Regions from separate parts of the Ornithinibacillus proteolyticus genome, predicted to be linked through region 2. Evidence: riboswitches for the same ligand, from Rfam matches in the RefSeq annotation. Region 2 holds a riboswitch; the other holds the start of a gene.

Region 1 (8,051 bases), on a different contig from region 2:
ACGAAATCCCTCCAGGGTATATCATACTTACTACTCCATTAAACGATTTTCTTCTTCTAAAAATTTTATAAAATGATTCATCGCAAAGGCCGGCTGCTCCTTAACTCTGCGAATATAGCGATCCTTAACAGCACTTGCGATTACATCACTTTTATTGATTCGCTTAATGATATAACCCTCACTCACTTTTAAAATTTCTTTCCTCTGATGCTTTGCTTCTTTTGATAGGGCAAAACCGAATGCTCCCATTACCGCATATAAAATAAGTGATACGGTTGTTCTCGTTTCCGGCATGACCACTAGCAAAAAGAATAAATTAATCAGCGAAAATACAATGAGCGGAAACGCCCAAAATGAATATTTCGATACTTTCTTGATGAAAGGAGAAATCGTTTCGTTTAATTTATCCACTTCTTTTTTTATAAAGCTCGGCATATCTGATACAGGTAAGTTCATTAAAAATCCCACCTTTTCATTAATTTTGTCTTCCTCTGAAAATCATGATGTATTTTATAAGCTCTAAGACAGCAATCAAGGTACTTGCTACATACGTTAATGCAGCAGCGTTCAGCACTTTACTAACGCCTCGTTCCTCTTGATTCGCAATCATACCTAATTCTATTAGTTTATTCTTAGCACGCCTTGAGGCATCAAATTCTACTGGTAATGTAACAACCTGAAATAGTACGGCTGCTGAGAATAAGATGATTCCCATTCCTATCAACATACTACCCTGGGTAAATATAAACCCAGCTATTAAAAGAAATGGTGCAAGCTGTGACCCAATATTTGCAAACGGAACAAGCTTATGTCGCAGTACTAACATCGAATAATGATTCGCATGCTGAATGGCATGACCAACTTCATGTGCGGCAACAGAAAGGGATGCAATTGAATTCCCTCGATAAACCGGTTCCGATAATCGAATTACTTTAGCAGTTGGATCATAGTGATCGGAAAGTGTTCCTCGTCTAGAGAGTTCGATTCTTACATCAGAAAGCCCCTCACTGTCTAATATTCTTCTCGCAACCTCTACACCTGTCATGTTAGAGGAGGCCTTTATTTTGGAACCCTTTTTAAAATTTCCTTGTACACTAGATTGCGCCCATAGCGCAAGTCCAAAAGCAATGAGTATTAAAAAATCCATTGGATGAAATAAAAACACGACAATTCCCCCTAGATGTGTCTCATTTTCTATAAGACTTGCCAATATCATCCCAGATTTATACTTATTAGAATTGTTTTTCAATATATATATACGAAATAAGTTTGTGTTTTGTTGCACAAACACGAAAAAAATTATATCTTCTGGGTATATCATTAGTATAAAAAACAAATATGAACTGAATATGAACTAAAAAAAATTATTTAATCTATAAATTTGATACACTTTTTCCGTTACCTTTTTCGGATGGGATAAGGGTAATGATAGCCTCTCTCTGTTATCTTTTTATTCTCGTTCAGCTGGAAAAGGGTACTGATTATCCCCCTCTGTTACCTTTTCCGGCTCCTTCTACCATAAAAGGGCACTGACATTCCTCCTCTGTTACCTTTTCCTGAACCTTCTGCCAAAAAAGGGCATTGATACTCTCCCTCTGTTACCTTTTCCAGCTTCCTCTACCATAAAAGGGCACTGACACACTCTCTCTGTTACCTTTTCCGGCTCCTCCTGCCAAAAATGGGCACTGACATTACAACTCTGTTACCTTTCCCTTCTCCTCCTGCCAAAAATGGGCACCGACACTCTCCACCTGTTAACTTTTACTCTCTTTCACCAAAACGCCCCCAAATATACCTTGCATGCACTATGAACCCCATCTTCTCTACACCTAAAAACAAGTACTACAGTGACAAATGCTTTTTCATTTGATATGATTAAAGTGATTCATGACAAATGAATAGTAAAACTACTAGGGGCGCCCTAATGTGGGCTGAGAGGAATAGATTTTTCCGACCCTTATGGACCTGATCTGGTTAGTACCAGCGGAGGGAAGTAGTATGACGACTAGTCAATCTATTAATCTCAATCAATTAAGCTAGGTCCTTCTATGGGTCTGGCTTTTTTTGTGTCCCTTACAGAAAGGAGGAACGATGAATAAAACTCGTCTCATTACAACGATGGCTGTCTTGATAGCTATTGGAACCGTTACTGCTCAGCTTATTTGGTTTCCAGCAGGGGTAGCACGAGCCTACCCTATGCAGCATGCAATAAATGTTCTTACAGGTGTTCTTCTTGGACCAGGTCCAGCAGTAATTGTAGCTTTTATGATTGGCCTGCTTCGTAATGTACTCGGACTCGGAACCATACTCGCCTTTCCAGGTGGTATGATTGGTGCCTTTTTAGCTGGTTACTTATATAAAAAGTCAGGAAGAATAGGTTTGGCAGTTATCGGGGAAGGAGTCGGAAGTGGGGTAATCGGAGCATTAGCTTCCGTCCCTTTCGCTTACCTATTTATGGGAAATGCTACTGGCGCTTTTGCCTTTATGCCAGCGTTTCTTGTAAGTAGTTTACCAGGGGCTATACTCGGTTGGTTCGTTGTATCTCACATTACTAAGCTAGAAAATGTACGCTCGATTCATTTGAAAAGGTAAATTAACTAAACACTGAAAACTACTAGGGGCGCTTTTGCTGAGATAAGGTATATCCTTTGTCCCTTATTAACCTGATCTAGGTAATGCTAGCGAAGGGAAGTAGTTGAGGCCGCATATATTCCTCACATATCTACGGTACTCTCCTAGTAGCTTTCGCATTCTAAGGAGGAGTTTATCCATGTTATTCACAGAATCATTACGAGAAGAAAACAATGATATATTTCAACTTATTTTTGACCATCCCTTTGTTAAAGGAATTGGAGAGGGCGATATCCCAAAGGAAGCAATCGCTCATTATATTAAGGCAGACTTCGAGTACCTTAATGCATTCATGAAAATTTATGGGCTAGCTGCGTCTAAATCCTCAAGCCGGGATGATATACGATATTTCTTCAATAAAATGGAGTTTATATTAAAAGATGAGATTCATCCGCATCATAATTTTTGTGAGTACATTGGTGTTCCTTATGAGTCCCTCCAAGGACACCCACTACCACCGACTGCCGACCATTATATAAAACATATGCTGTACCATGCACATACCGGTTCTATGGGCGAAATATTAGGGGCCTTACTACCTTGCCCATGGACCTATTTAGAAATTGGCGACGAATTAATGAAGACGTATCAGCCAACACCAGATCATCCTTTTTATCAATGGATTACCTTTTATAGTGATGCTCGTACGAGGAGTACCACAACAGAAATGCGTGAACGATTAGATAACCTTGCCATAGAGGCGTCTCCTTCTGAAAAGAACCGCATACGTGATGCCTTTCGTAAAAGCTGTGAGCTTGAATTAGCATTTTGGGAAATGGCTTATACGTGCGAAGAGTGGCCTTCAGGAAAGGTAGTGAAGCGGATATGACACAAGTCCCATGTGCACTAACGATCGCAGGAACCGATCCAAGTGGGGGTGCAGGTATCCATGCTGATTTGAAAACATTTCAAGAGTTACAGAGCTATGGAATGTCCGTCATTACCTCGGTTGTTGCCCAAAACACAACTGGCGTGCAAGCGATTCACCACATTCCATTGGATATGATTGAACAACAGCTGGAATCTGTGATATCTGATATGCCTATTCACGCCTTTAAGACTGGTATGCTTGCTACTGTCGATATGATGAGAATCATTGCCAATCAACTTAGCAACCTCGATGCTCCTTATGTTATGGATCCTGTTATGGTTGCAACAAGTGGAGATACTCTAATTGAAAGCACTGCACGTGATTTTTTAAGAGAACAACTACTACCATTAACATCAGTCGTCACACCAAATATACCAGAGGCAGAATATTTAACTGGGGAGAAAATTACTTCTCTAGAAGACATGAAAAAAGCCGCTACAATTATTGTTCATGAGTTAGGTGCTAAAGCCGCATTAATAAAAGGTGGGCATTTACAAGAGGAAGCAATTGATTTTCTGTACGATGGAGAGCGTTTCTATTCCTTTGCTGCAGAGCGAATACCTAGTAAAAACACCCACGGCACAGGATGTACGTATTCGGCAGCCATTACTGCCTATTTAAGCAAAGGGGATTCCTTAGTTGCTGCGGTTGAAAAAGCAAAACATTTTATCACGCTAGCTATCAAGCACGCATCTAATCTAGGAGCTGGTAATGGCCCTACTAATCACTGGGGCATACGAGAGGAGAAAAACCGCTATGAACACGCAAATAATTGATACTGTACGAAAAAATAAGCCTTTAATTCACCATCTAACAAATCAAGTCGTAATGAATTTCACTGCCAATGGTCTATTGTCATTTGGTGGGGCACCAATCATGGCAAAGGCTGAAGAAGAAGCCGCTGCAATGGCTACGATTGCTGATGGTTTGTTATTGAATATCGGGACACTATCTGCAAATGATTTACAGGCCATGATTGCTGCTGGAAAAGCAGCTAATCAAAAAGGAATTCCCGTCGTACTTGATCCAGTTGGAGTAGCTGCAACTCCTTATCGTTCTAATGCAGTAAAACAACTATTGGAAGAGGTGCAGCCAACTGTTATTAAAGGAAACGCTGGGGAGCTTGCTCATCTAGTTAATGTCCCTTGGCAGACAAAAGGTGTCGATTCTTTTGGTGACGGAAACATAGAGGAAATAGCCAGAAAGGTTGCCAAAACATATCAGACAACGGCTGTACTAACTGGGAAACGCGATGTCATTAGTACAACAGAATCGACTACCATAAATGGAACCGGACACCCATTACTAGCGAAAGTAACCGGAGCAGGCTGCTTATTAGGTTCCATTATAGCTGCCTGTTTAACAACAGATGACTCTCCTTACGAGCAAGCTCAAACTGCAGTAGCCTTTTATGGATTAGCAGCGGAATACACTGCATCACAAGAACAGGTGAAAGCATCTGGAACCTTCATACCCCATTTTATTGATGCACTATCGATGGATGTCACAACACTTAAAGGAGAATCACTGTAATGCCTACTATGAATAAACAGCTCTTGCGAAAATATTTTATAATGGGTAGTCAAGATTGCACTAGAGACCCTGTAGAAATCCTAGAAATAGCAGCAAAAAGTGGTATTACCGCTTTTCAATATCGGGAAAAGGGGTACGGTTCGTTAAAGGGAAAGGAAAAATTGGAGCTTGGAAAAAAATTAAGAGCAGTTTGCAGAAGATATCATATCCCATTCTTTATCAATGACGATGTAGAATTAGCAAATGCTCTAGATGTCGATGGAATACATGTTGGTCAAGATGATCAGCCTATAGAGAAGGTTCGAGAAGAATATCCACATTTACTTATTGGCCTTTCAGTGTCTAATTGGAATGAACTAAATAATAGCCCTATTCATTTAGTAGATTATATTGGGGCTGGGCCAATATATCCTACTTCAACCAAAACAGATGCCAAAGCTGCAGTTGGTGTTGCATGGATTAAAGCAATACGTCAGCAATATCCTGACCTTCCTATAGTTGGGATTGGCGGAATCCAGCCAGACACTGCTGCCTATGTTATGGAGGCTGGTGCTGATGGAGTAGCCGTTATTTCAGCCATTACCCAAGCTGCTAACATTCAGGCTAGCGTAGAGAAACTATAAAATAGTATTGCTGTAAAAAATGGTTCCATTCTAAACGGATGTTTGGAATGGAACCATTTATTCTAATGACTTATTGGGATGTGCACGGTAAAAGTAGATCCTTTTCCTTCTTCACTCTCCACACTGATATTGAACTTATGGATGGATAAAATTTTCTTTACGATGGATAAGCCTAATCCATTCCCCTCTACTGACCGATTTCTAGAACGGTCCACCTTGTAAAAGCGAGCAAACAGATTCGGGATGGCTTCTTTTGGTATTCCAATACCATAATCTCTTACCCTAACCGTTATTTTGCCACCAATAATCTGTATAGCAATTTGGATTACGCCGTTTTCATCCGTATATTTAATCGCATTGGTAATCAAATTAAGCCACACTTGTTCCATTAAGTCTTTATCAGCAAAAATTTCCACCGGCTCTAAGTCTAATTGGATATCAATATGTTTCTTCGTCCATTGCGGTTCTGTCGTTAGTACCGAGTTTCGTATTTGCTCATCTAAGCGATAGGAAACAGGGTTATAAGGATGGTGCTCGGAATCTAAAGACGCAATTCGTAAGAGATTATCACTTAAGCGAGACATCCTTTCGATTTCTTGGTAAATAATCGTTAAATATTCTTTTTGATTTTCCTGAGGTACGACATCATCCATTATTGCTTTGGTGAACCCTTTAATAGATGTTAATGGAGATTGAATTTCATGTGATACATTGCTTACAAAATCAGCTCGCATCGTATCGATTTTTTCTAGCTCTCCAGTCATGTGATTAAAGCTATCAATTAACTCGCCAACCTCATCTTGATGCTTACTCCGCTTTTTATCTACTCGTACAGAAAAGTCACCCTTAGCAATTTGTCGAGCAGCAATGGTTAATTTACGAATTGGATTAACTAAATATCTCGAAGCAAGGAATATTAATAAACTTCCGACCAATAACACTAATAATAGCGATATAAAAATCCCCTGCTTCATATCCTCAAATTCATCTTCATAATCAATTCTAGTAATAAGTGCGTAGGGTTCTCCCGAAACATATATCGGAACACCGACAATCCTCGCAGACTTATTGTTCTTATCCAGTAACACTACCGGATCATCAAAGGAATGCCTTAAAATTTCCTCAACGTCCTCCATACGAACTGGAATAGAGAATTTATCTTCCTTCTTAAAAAAGATATCCTCCCCATTGGTAATCAACAATTCAAATTCGATGTCATCAAATTTATCCATTAATTCTGGGATACTCTCTGGCCCAGTCATTTGAATGACTTCAGCTAGACCGATAGATATTTTGGACAATTCTTCTTTAAAGATGACTTCCTGATTTAAGGAATACGGTGTTAGCACATAGGACATACAAATACTAACAATCACAACCGATATAAATGTACCAACGATCTTTAGATACAAGCTCCTAACCATGAATTGCCTCCAACCGATAGCCGAGACCCCTTACGGTGGTTATCGTGATATCGTGAAAGTGTTCTAGTTGCTCTCTTAGCCGTTTAATATGAACATCGACGGTTCTTTCATCCCCCTCATAATCAAATCCCCAGATTTTCTCAATTAATTGATTTCTAGTGAAAATCTTTCCTGGAGAACTAGCTAAGACCGCTAATAATTCACATTCTTTTCTTTTTAAAGTAACCGTCTCTTCTTCTGTTTGAACGACTAATTTCTCTTTATCAATAAGGGTGTTCCCTACTTTGACGATATTTTCATTGGTTAGATTATACCGCTTTAATAAGGCTTCTACGCGCAGGATTAGTTCAACTGGATCAAATGGCTTCACTAAGTAATCATCTGTTCCTGCTCGAAAGCCTTTTACTTTATCCTGGGATTCTCCTTTTGCTGTTACCATTAGGATCGGAATGTCTAAATAAGATCGAATGTCTTCTGTCAGTTCGTACCCATCCACCTTAGGCATCATAACATCAACAATAGCTAAGTCAATTTTATGCTTCCCTAACAAGTTAATAGCTTCCTCTCCATCCTCTGCTTCCACTACACCATAACGACTATTTTCCAAATATAATCGAATTAATTTCCGAATATGTGCATCGTCATCCACAACAAGAATCGTATTCATCTAGTATTCACTTCCTATAGGATTTACTATTTTTAGTTTAGCACCAGTAATGGGTACCGTAAATCTCCAACACGTTCAAAAAAAGCCAAATTCGCATCAATATTTTTCCATAGCTGACTAATACTATGAGAAACATAAAAAAGGAGTGATATATATGAAGGGAAGCTTAGTTAAACTATCGATTGGAATCCTAATGATGTTCGTGCTCGCTGCATGTAATACCGATAATGCCAATAATGAAAACCATGAAAATCCTAATATCTCTAGTATAAGCACCGATCAATCTAGTAGTGAGTACCCAC
Region 2 (8,051 bases):
CTTTTTAACCTTTAATTCTCGGTAGTAAGTTCGGTCGGGGTCTCCAGTAAATCCTTTGGACTCCATCGCAATAGCTACTCGTTCAGCTCTACGAATCCCATTTGCTAGTAAGGGAATGATATAGCGACGGAACTGATGTAATCTTTCCTTTATGCCTGTTGCCCTTCCTACTCCACGAATCCGATGTGCTTTTCTGATCGTATCGAATTCTTGTTTAAATGTAGGCAAGAAACGATACCCGGCTAGAATACCATAGGTGATTCTAGGCGATAGTTTACACTGTTGCATCAGGCTTAACATGAACTTGGTAGAATCGGTCGTAAGCGCAAATAATAGGGATAGTGAAACAAAGCAAAGTGATCGTAATGCTAGACTTATCGCGGTGAGGACACTACCGACTTGAATTTCAAACATAAAAATATGAAATAAAACATCACCACCAGAGAAACGTCCACTTGTATATAGCATCGTCATCCAGGCAAGCCCCAAAACAAGGAAAAGAAAGGGAGCAAACATTTTTATCCACTTCTTGAAGGATATCGTCGTGAGTAAGAATGTGATGCTAATAATAAACACAAAGTAGAGAAGTGGAGTCATAACATCATACATTAAACCGAGTAGTACGCCAGGAATTAATATAGCAATCGCTTTGATAGCCGGATTAATAGACGAAATCATGTTGCTCACCAACTCTATATTGTTTTTCCATGCGATATGGTAACCGCAGTTTTGCTTTCGAAATAATATCCTGTTGCATCCATAGTTCATCTGGTGTACCAGAGAAACAAAGTCTCTGCTGATCCAATACGATTATCCTATCGGCGAAATCAGCAAGATCCATATCATGTGTAATCATGACTACACTCGTTCCGCTTTCTAAAAGCTGTAAGAGAATTGCTAACATTTCTCGTGTGTTATGAGCATCTTGGCCAAAAGTTGGTTCATCCAATAGAAGTAAGGAAGGTTCTTCATCTAGCATCGTTGCTACACTTAGTCTTCTTTTTTGTCCACCACTTAACGAAAAAGGATTAGCATGTTGTAGATGAGTCAAATTAAACTGTTCAAGAAGCTTTAATACACGATGGTTTATTAATTCATCCGCTATACCATTTAGTCGCATACTGAATGATATTTCATCATATACCGTGTCAGTTATAAATTGATGCTCTGGATTTTGGAAAACAAACCCCATTTTACTTCTTAGTTCATTCTCTTTCCATGCTCTTAATGGTTTATCAAAAAATGTCACTTCTCCAGAATCAGGAACTAATAGACCGGACATCAACTGGAGTAGGGTAGACTTGCCTGCTCCATTTTGGCCAACAATCGCAACCATTTCACCTTGAAATAATTCAAGATTAATATCTTGTAAGACATCTTTTCCCTTGTAACTAAAACATACATGTTCAAGAGAATAGATTATGCGTTGTTTCTGTTCGACTAATCGTTTGTCAAATGGATAAGGTGCTTGGTATTTTTTCGGTAGAAATATACCTTCTTGCTCCATTACCATATCCTGAAAAATTTCATCTGGCTGACCATTTGCCATCAAGGTACCATTTTTTCCTAAGACTAATAAGCGGTTTATAATAGGAAGCCAATCATCCGATTGATGATCAATGATAAAGAAAGCGGTATTCGTTTTCTGCTTTATTTGATGTACTAGGTTAATAAACTCTAAACTAGAAACGGGATCTAGATTTGCTGTTGGTTCATCTAATATGATTAGCTTTGGTTCTAGTAAAAGAACAGCAGCTAATGCGATTTTTTGTTTTTCTCCACCAGATAGTTCATGAAGGTTTCTTTTCATGTAGCTTTCCATCTTCATTAGTTGAAGAATTTTTTTAATGCGATTAGGCATTTCCTTTGAAGGTATCTTCTTATTTTCTAATGTAAAGGCTAGTTCGTCTTCAACAGTAAGCATGCAAAACTGACTTTCTGGGTCTTGGAATACAATCCCAATATACTGGGATAATTCTCCCTTGGCATAATTCGTTATATGATTTCCTTCAAAATAGATATCACCAGAAGAAATTCCTTCAACTGCCTCAGGATAAATCCCATTTAAGCATAGTGCGAGGCTACTTTTTCCCGAACCACTAGTCCCCATTAATAATGCAATTTGATTAGAATAGATAGAAAATGTTAAATCGTTTAAGACTGGAGATTGCTCTTTATTTTCGTACCAAAGACTAAAGTTATTTAGTTGGATTAACGGTTGGATTGCTTCGTTATACAACTTTTGATTCACGTTTTTCACGTAATTCCTTTCCTAATGCATAGCCTCTTAATACACCAGTTTTAGCCAGTTGATCTCCAATCCATTTACCTAATATCCCAGCCAGAATAGCACCACTAATAATTCGAATGATTAAAGAAGCAATAATAATCCAACTTTCTAATGCTATAATCCCTGAGGCAAATAAATGATAGCCAAAGCTCACACAGGCAGCAGTTACTCCTGAAAGCATAAGTACTGGTAACGTATATTTACGCCAACCTGTTAAAGCAAATGCTAACTCTGCACCTAATCCTTGAATAAAGCCGGACAGAATAAGTGTAGGACCAGCGGTAGTTCCCATTAATACTTCTACAACAGCTGCAATGACCTCGGCGGTTAATGCGACACCAGGTTTTCGAATAATATAGGCAGCTATTATGGATACAATGAACCAAATACCAAAAATAAATTCGTACCCTAAGGGACCTAATCCCAAGGGGGTAAGTAAGGTTGTAATTCCTTGACCTACAAAAAAGAACAAGAGATAGATAATCCCAAATACAACCCCTAAAATTGACATTAATATAATTTCTTTTAAATTCCATTTTTTAGACATGACATTACTCCTTATTTATTGGATGGACTATTTGCACTAATGGTGAACGTCATGGTTACATGAGATACCTCTTCTTGAACTTGTTGAAAGGCCTCCTGCATCGTACGGAAAATAGCATGTACATCGCCATCCAAGCGTGTTGCGTAGTGGCTTCCACTTACTGTAACGCCACGTGACTTCGATAGATCAATTTGTTGATAAATTGTATCCATATAGTCCTCTCTCCCCAATGGGTATAAGGCAAATTTACAGCCTGCCTGTTGCGTTATGGAAGCACTAAGCTCTTCGTTTAATGGTTCTTCTGTTTCATCCATATAGACATCTGCATCAGTATCTCCAGGACAGCCAATTGAAAAAGTACCACTCATTGCTACATGTTCCCCTGTTTTTGCTGCGTGTAAGAAGATGGCTTTTGTTACATCAAAAATATGGACCATCTTTCCACGTATACAAGTACTAACATCATCTGTATCCTTCCATACCTTTGATGTATCCACCTCTTCTAAAGCTGTAAGTATAATTTCTACAAACTGATTGCTCATTGGGAAAAGCGTAAACTGACAACCCGCAATTCTACTTGTACCACAAGCGTTATTCATCATAAATTCCTCCTCAAAATTTTTGCAACAAAAAAACTGCATCCCGTGGGAATGCAGTTTGGTTATGTATAGGAGTTCAAAAGTATCAAAAAAGAACAACATAAGGCCAACTACACTTCCCCACGCTAGTATTATCTAGATCGGGTTATAAGGGTCAGACAATGTCTTCTCAGCCACTTAAAGTAGCTCCCCTAGTGCAAACGATAATATGCAATTATGTTACAAAAACACTATAAACAAATATGGACCGAATGTAAAGGGGGACTTTTAGCCTAAAAAGTGATTACCACTTATTAATAGTAGGATCTAATGCTGTAAAAAACATTTATATTATTGCATTCCACGATAATTGAATTAGTCAAGCATGATATTATGAATATTTTGTAATTAAATTATAAAATTGTATAATTGAGGTTGCGGGTATTTGCAAAAAAGAAAGGGGATGGAAAAGAGAACGTATTCTATTGATGATATAGTGTCTACCGTTTACATAATTTCAAGTAATGCATAATCGTTTGAAAAAAAGTAAAATTGATAATATTGGGGAAATACCCTTAAATTTTGTCTGTTTTTGACAGTAATATGGTATTATTCAACTAGGATTTCGTATTTATGAGGTGGGAATATGGAAGTATATGTAGCACGGCAACCAATTTTAAATAAAAAGCTTGAAGTGTTTGCTTACGAATTATTATATAGGGATAACCAACGTGAGAATGTATATTTGGCGGGGAATGATAATCATGCCACCTCTGAAGTGATTAATAGCTTTTTACAGTTTGGTATTAATGACCTTTCAGAAGGAAAACCCTGTTTCATTAATTTTACTGAGACTTTATTAGAAAATACTATTCCTACATTTTTGCAGCCTGAACTAATGGTAATTGAAGTATTAGAATCGGTTAGGCCGACAGATCAAATCATAGAAACCTGTCAAAATTTAAAAAAACTAGGGTACAGAATAGCATTGGATGACTTTGAATGTAGGGAAGAAGATGAGAATTTCCATAAGCTTATTCATTTAGCAGATATTATAAAAATTGATATTCAAAAAACAAGTAGAACGGAACAGCTAAGAATTATGAATCGTCTTCAGGATACATCCATTGTCTTTCTAGCTGAAAAGGTGGAGACAAGAGAAGAATATGAACAGTGCGTAAAAGATGGTTATACATATTTTCAAGGGTACTTCTTCAGTAAACCTGTCACCTTGTCGACGAGAGACTTACCTGTACTGCACCATAACCTATTCATTCTTATCTCGGAGCTTTCTAAGGAAGAACCAGATATTGATAAAATTACACAATATATTGAGTCCGATGTGTCCCTTTCCTATAAACTATTACGATTACTTAATTCCCCAGCCATCGGACTCGTGTATGAGATTAAATCTATTAAACAATCCATCGTATTATTGGGCCTAATCGAACTTAGAAAATGGATCTATGTCATATCATTTCGAGAACGATACGATAAATCAGATCGGTTAACAGAAGAAGTCATAAAACTTAGTTTAACAAGAGCAAAGGCGAGTGAATTAATAGCACTTCACATAGGTAATCGTAAAGATAGTTCAAGATTATTTTTAACGGGTCTCTTTTCATTAGTAGATACGATTTATAAGCAACCTTTAATTCATATCTTGAAGAATCTTCCTCTCGAGCAGGTTATTAAAGATACATTATTAGGGAAAGAAACCTCATTAACTTCTGTAAAAAACTTAGTTTGTGCTGCGGAAAAAGGAGAATGGTCCAAAATGGATGCATTAGCAGGGGAATTAGGGATTAATGCTAAGTCCTTCAATAATCTCTATAAACAATCTGTTAAATGGGCAAGGGATGTTATGCTTGGAAAGGAATTAGTATAATTATAGGTCCAAAATTAAGAAGAACTTTGTCATAACAAGGACAATAGTTCTTCTTATCACTTTTTATCTTTCTTGATGATGTTTCCAATATGTGTCCTCTTTACTTACAGGACATTGTGGAAATACTTCGTTTTTACTTAATTTTGCCGTTGCCCCTGACTGACACATATAGGACCCTGATAATGGTACACCTTGACCGGTACGATATTCACGTAAATCTCTATCCAAGATACACACCTCCGCCTATAATATACCCCATATTCAAGCCTCTTACCCAAAGTATGGTTACTTTGGAGCATTTTAATGAATGTACAGAATATATCATGTATACTGATAATTAAACCTATCGATTAGGAGATGGTACTATGATTTTATATGAAATTGAACAGTCATTTAAATCTTCTAAGTTAAAAAACTTGAAACATATAATATGGAATGAGATGAAACAAAATAGTAGTATAAATGATTTACCTCCTGGAGCAGAGGTAGCTATTACAGCTGGAAGTCGTGGTATAGATAATATAGTCAAAATATTAAAAGAAATTGTTTTGTATTTACAAAGCAAGAAGCTGCGACCTTTTATTGTTCCTTCCATGGGAAGCCATGGCGGGGCAACAGCAGAAGGACAGGTTCGGGTATTAGAACATCTTGGGATTACTGAACAATCAGTTGGGGCGCCAATTCGATCGTCTATGGAAGTCATTAAAGTTGGAGAAATACATGATGATTTCCCAATCTATATGGACAAGCTAGCCTATCAGGCGGATGCGATTATAGTGATTAATCGAATCAAGTCTCATACAGCTTTTAGCGGCAAGATAGAAAGTGGTTTAAGTAAGATGGTGTTGGTTGGCTTAGGGAAGCAAAAAGGTGCAAGCTTCTTTCATAGTCAGGGAGCAGATAGGATGGAATATAATCTTGTCGAAGGCTCGAAAGTGGCACTAGAAAATTCTCCTATTCGTATGGGGCTTGCTGCCGTAGAAGACAGTTATGACCAGACCGCAATTATCCAGGGGGTCTCGGTAGATAATTGGCATGAAGAAGAGGCTAAACTATTGAAGAAAGCAAAAGAACTAATGCCTTCCTTACCCATTAAGGATATTGATTTATTAATCGTCGAAGAGATGGGAAAAAACTATAGTGGTACGGGGATGGATCCGAATATAATCGGAAGACTACGGATTGATGGAATAGAAGAACCAATAGAGCCAAGAATTAAAAGAATAGTTGTACTAGATTTATCAAGTGCTTCACATGGAAATGCACAAGGGGTAGGTCTTGCCGATTTTACTACAGAGAGATTGTTTCATAAGGTTGATAGAGAAGCAACGTATATGAACTGTATTACTAGTACTTTTTTAAGAAGAGCTATGTTTCCGTTTATCTATCCTACTGAACAAGATGCGATTGAGCAAGCATTACATAGTTTAGGGCCTAATTTTAAACGAGATAATGCTTCCATTATCCAAATTGCTAACACATTACATCTAAATCGTTTGATCGTTTCGGAAACAGTATTAAAACGTATTCCTCCCGATGTTTCATATACTGTGATAAGAGAAATGAATTGGTCATTTGAAAGAGGGGAACTTTCCTATAAATTATCTAATTAATGCAAAAGACAACTTCATTTTTTCTTCTGAAGTCAAAGCTTACATTCATTAGTTCGAATAAGAAGGAGTACATATGATAAAAAAACAGTTAAATCAGGATATTTCCATTCAACTAAAAGCGGATTATAACTTTATTTGGTTAAGCAGATTTGGTCAAGTCTTTGCAGTATTTGATCAACAAGATTCTGGTAATATAAGCTTTGGAGTAGAAAGCGAAGGAGTTAAACGATTTTTGAAATATGCAGGAGCGGAGACTCTTCATGGTTCTGTTTCTCCAGAATTGGCAGTTCAAAATCTTAAACAATCGGTTGGAATTTATCAAGACCTATCCCATGCTTCTTTAGTCAATTTATTGGATCATATGGAAGTGGGGGATGGATATTGTCTTTTATTTGATTGGTTTGGTGGAGAAGTTTTACACAATCACTGGAATTTCCCACCACCACTTAAATATGAACATCCTGATTCACCATTCTTCCGGTTTAAACAATTGCCTATAGAAAAACGACTGGCAGCTTTTAAGCAAATTTTGGAATTTCACGTTCATGTTGAACGTCATGGATATGTTGCCATTGATTTTTATGATGGAAGTATATTATATGATTTCACGAATTACCAGCTTAAAATTTGTGATATTGATTTATATCAGAAAAAGCCATATATAAACACGATGGGGAGGATGTGGGGCTCATCTCGATTCATGTCCCCAGAAGAATTTGAATTAGGTGCTGTAATAGACGGCAGCACAAACGTCTTTAATATGGGAGCGATGGCTTTTTCCCTATTAGGTGGAGAATTAAATCGTTCATATGATAAATGGGAAGCTGGCAGAGAGCTGTATGAGGTTGCCATTAAGGCGGTGGAAAAGGATCGAAACAAACGCTTCCCTAGTGTAGAAGTGTTTTATCAAGAGTGGAATAAAAGCGACTCTTGAGTAAATACAACGATGCACGATAACAGCTCCGAAAATAAATGTAGAAGCCTAGCTTAACAGCTTTAGCAAGCGTTATTTCCGGAGCCGTGTGAGGTGCACGTTATATCATTCAAGTTGTTAGTTGAATATCGTTTTCCTACTAAAAACTATTTTATTTAACTTGGCCATACGAATTAACTTCAAACAAATCAATTAACTCAA

The links. A riboswitch is a leader RNA that binds a small molecule or an ion and turns the genes downstream of it on or off. The one in region 2 is predicted to bind thiamine pyrophosphate.
Region 1: another riboswitch for thiamine pyrophosphate. It lies ahead of tenA (thiaminase II); the one in region 2 lies ahead of AAIB49_RS03595 (YkoF family thiamine/hydroxymethylpyrimidine-binding protein).

What each region holds. Positions count from the first base shown of each region.
Region 1 is NZ_JBCPXV010000009.1:52,728-60,778, reverse strand. It holds gene AAIB49_RS06465 (hypothetical protein) at 1-2, opposite strand, end outside; gene AAIB49_RS06460 (YwnF family protein) at 31-456, opposite strand; gene AAIB49_RS06455 (zinc metallopeptidase) at 476-1,147, opposite strand; TPP riboswitch at 1,903-2,009, shown strand; gene thiW (energy coupling factor transporter S component ThiW) at 2,092-2,592, shown strand; TPP riboswitch at 2,607-2,707, shown strand; gene tenA (thiaminase II) at 2,771-3,460, shown strand; gene thiD (bifunctional hydroxymethylpyrimidine kinase/phosphomethylpyrimidine kinase) at 3,457-4,278, shown strand; gene thiM (hydroxyethylthiazole kinase) at 4,259-5,035, shown strand; gene thiE (thiamine phosphate synthase) at 5,044-5,658, shown strand; gene AAIB49_RS06425 (sensor histidine kinase) at 5,721-7,082, opposite strand; gene AAIB49_RS06420 (response regulator transcription factor) at 7,075-7,749, opposite strand; gene AAIB49_RS06415 (CAP domain-containing protein) at 7,904-8,051, shown strand, end outside.
Region 2 is NZ_JBCPXV010000004.1:49,940-57,990, forward strand. It holds gene AAIB49_RS03580 (energy-coupling factor transporter transmembrane component T family protein) at 1-678, opposite strand, end outside; gene AAIB49_RS03585 (ABC transporter ATP-binding protein) at 662-2,260, opposite strand; gene AAIB49_RS03590 (ECF transporter S component) at 2,232-2,837, opposite strand; gene AAIB49_RS03595 (YkoF family thiamine/hydroxymethylpyrimidine-binding protein) at 2,849-3,439, opposite strand; TPP riboswitch at 3,537-3,639, opposite strand; gene AAIB49_RS03600 (EAL and HDOD domain-containing protein) at 4,062-5,303, shown strand; gene AAIB49_RS03605 (hypothetical protein) at 5,367-5,531, opposite strand; gene AAIB49_RS03610 (nickel pincer cofactor-dependent isomerase, group 22) at 5,669-6,916, shown strand; gene AAIB49_RS03615 (serine/threonine-protein kinase) at 6,990-7,850, shown strand; gene AAIB49_RS03620 (peptide chain release factor 3) at 8,002-8,051, opposite strand, start outside.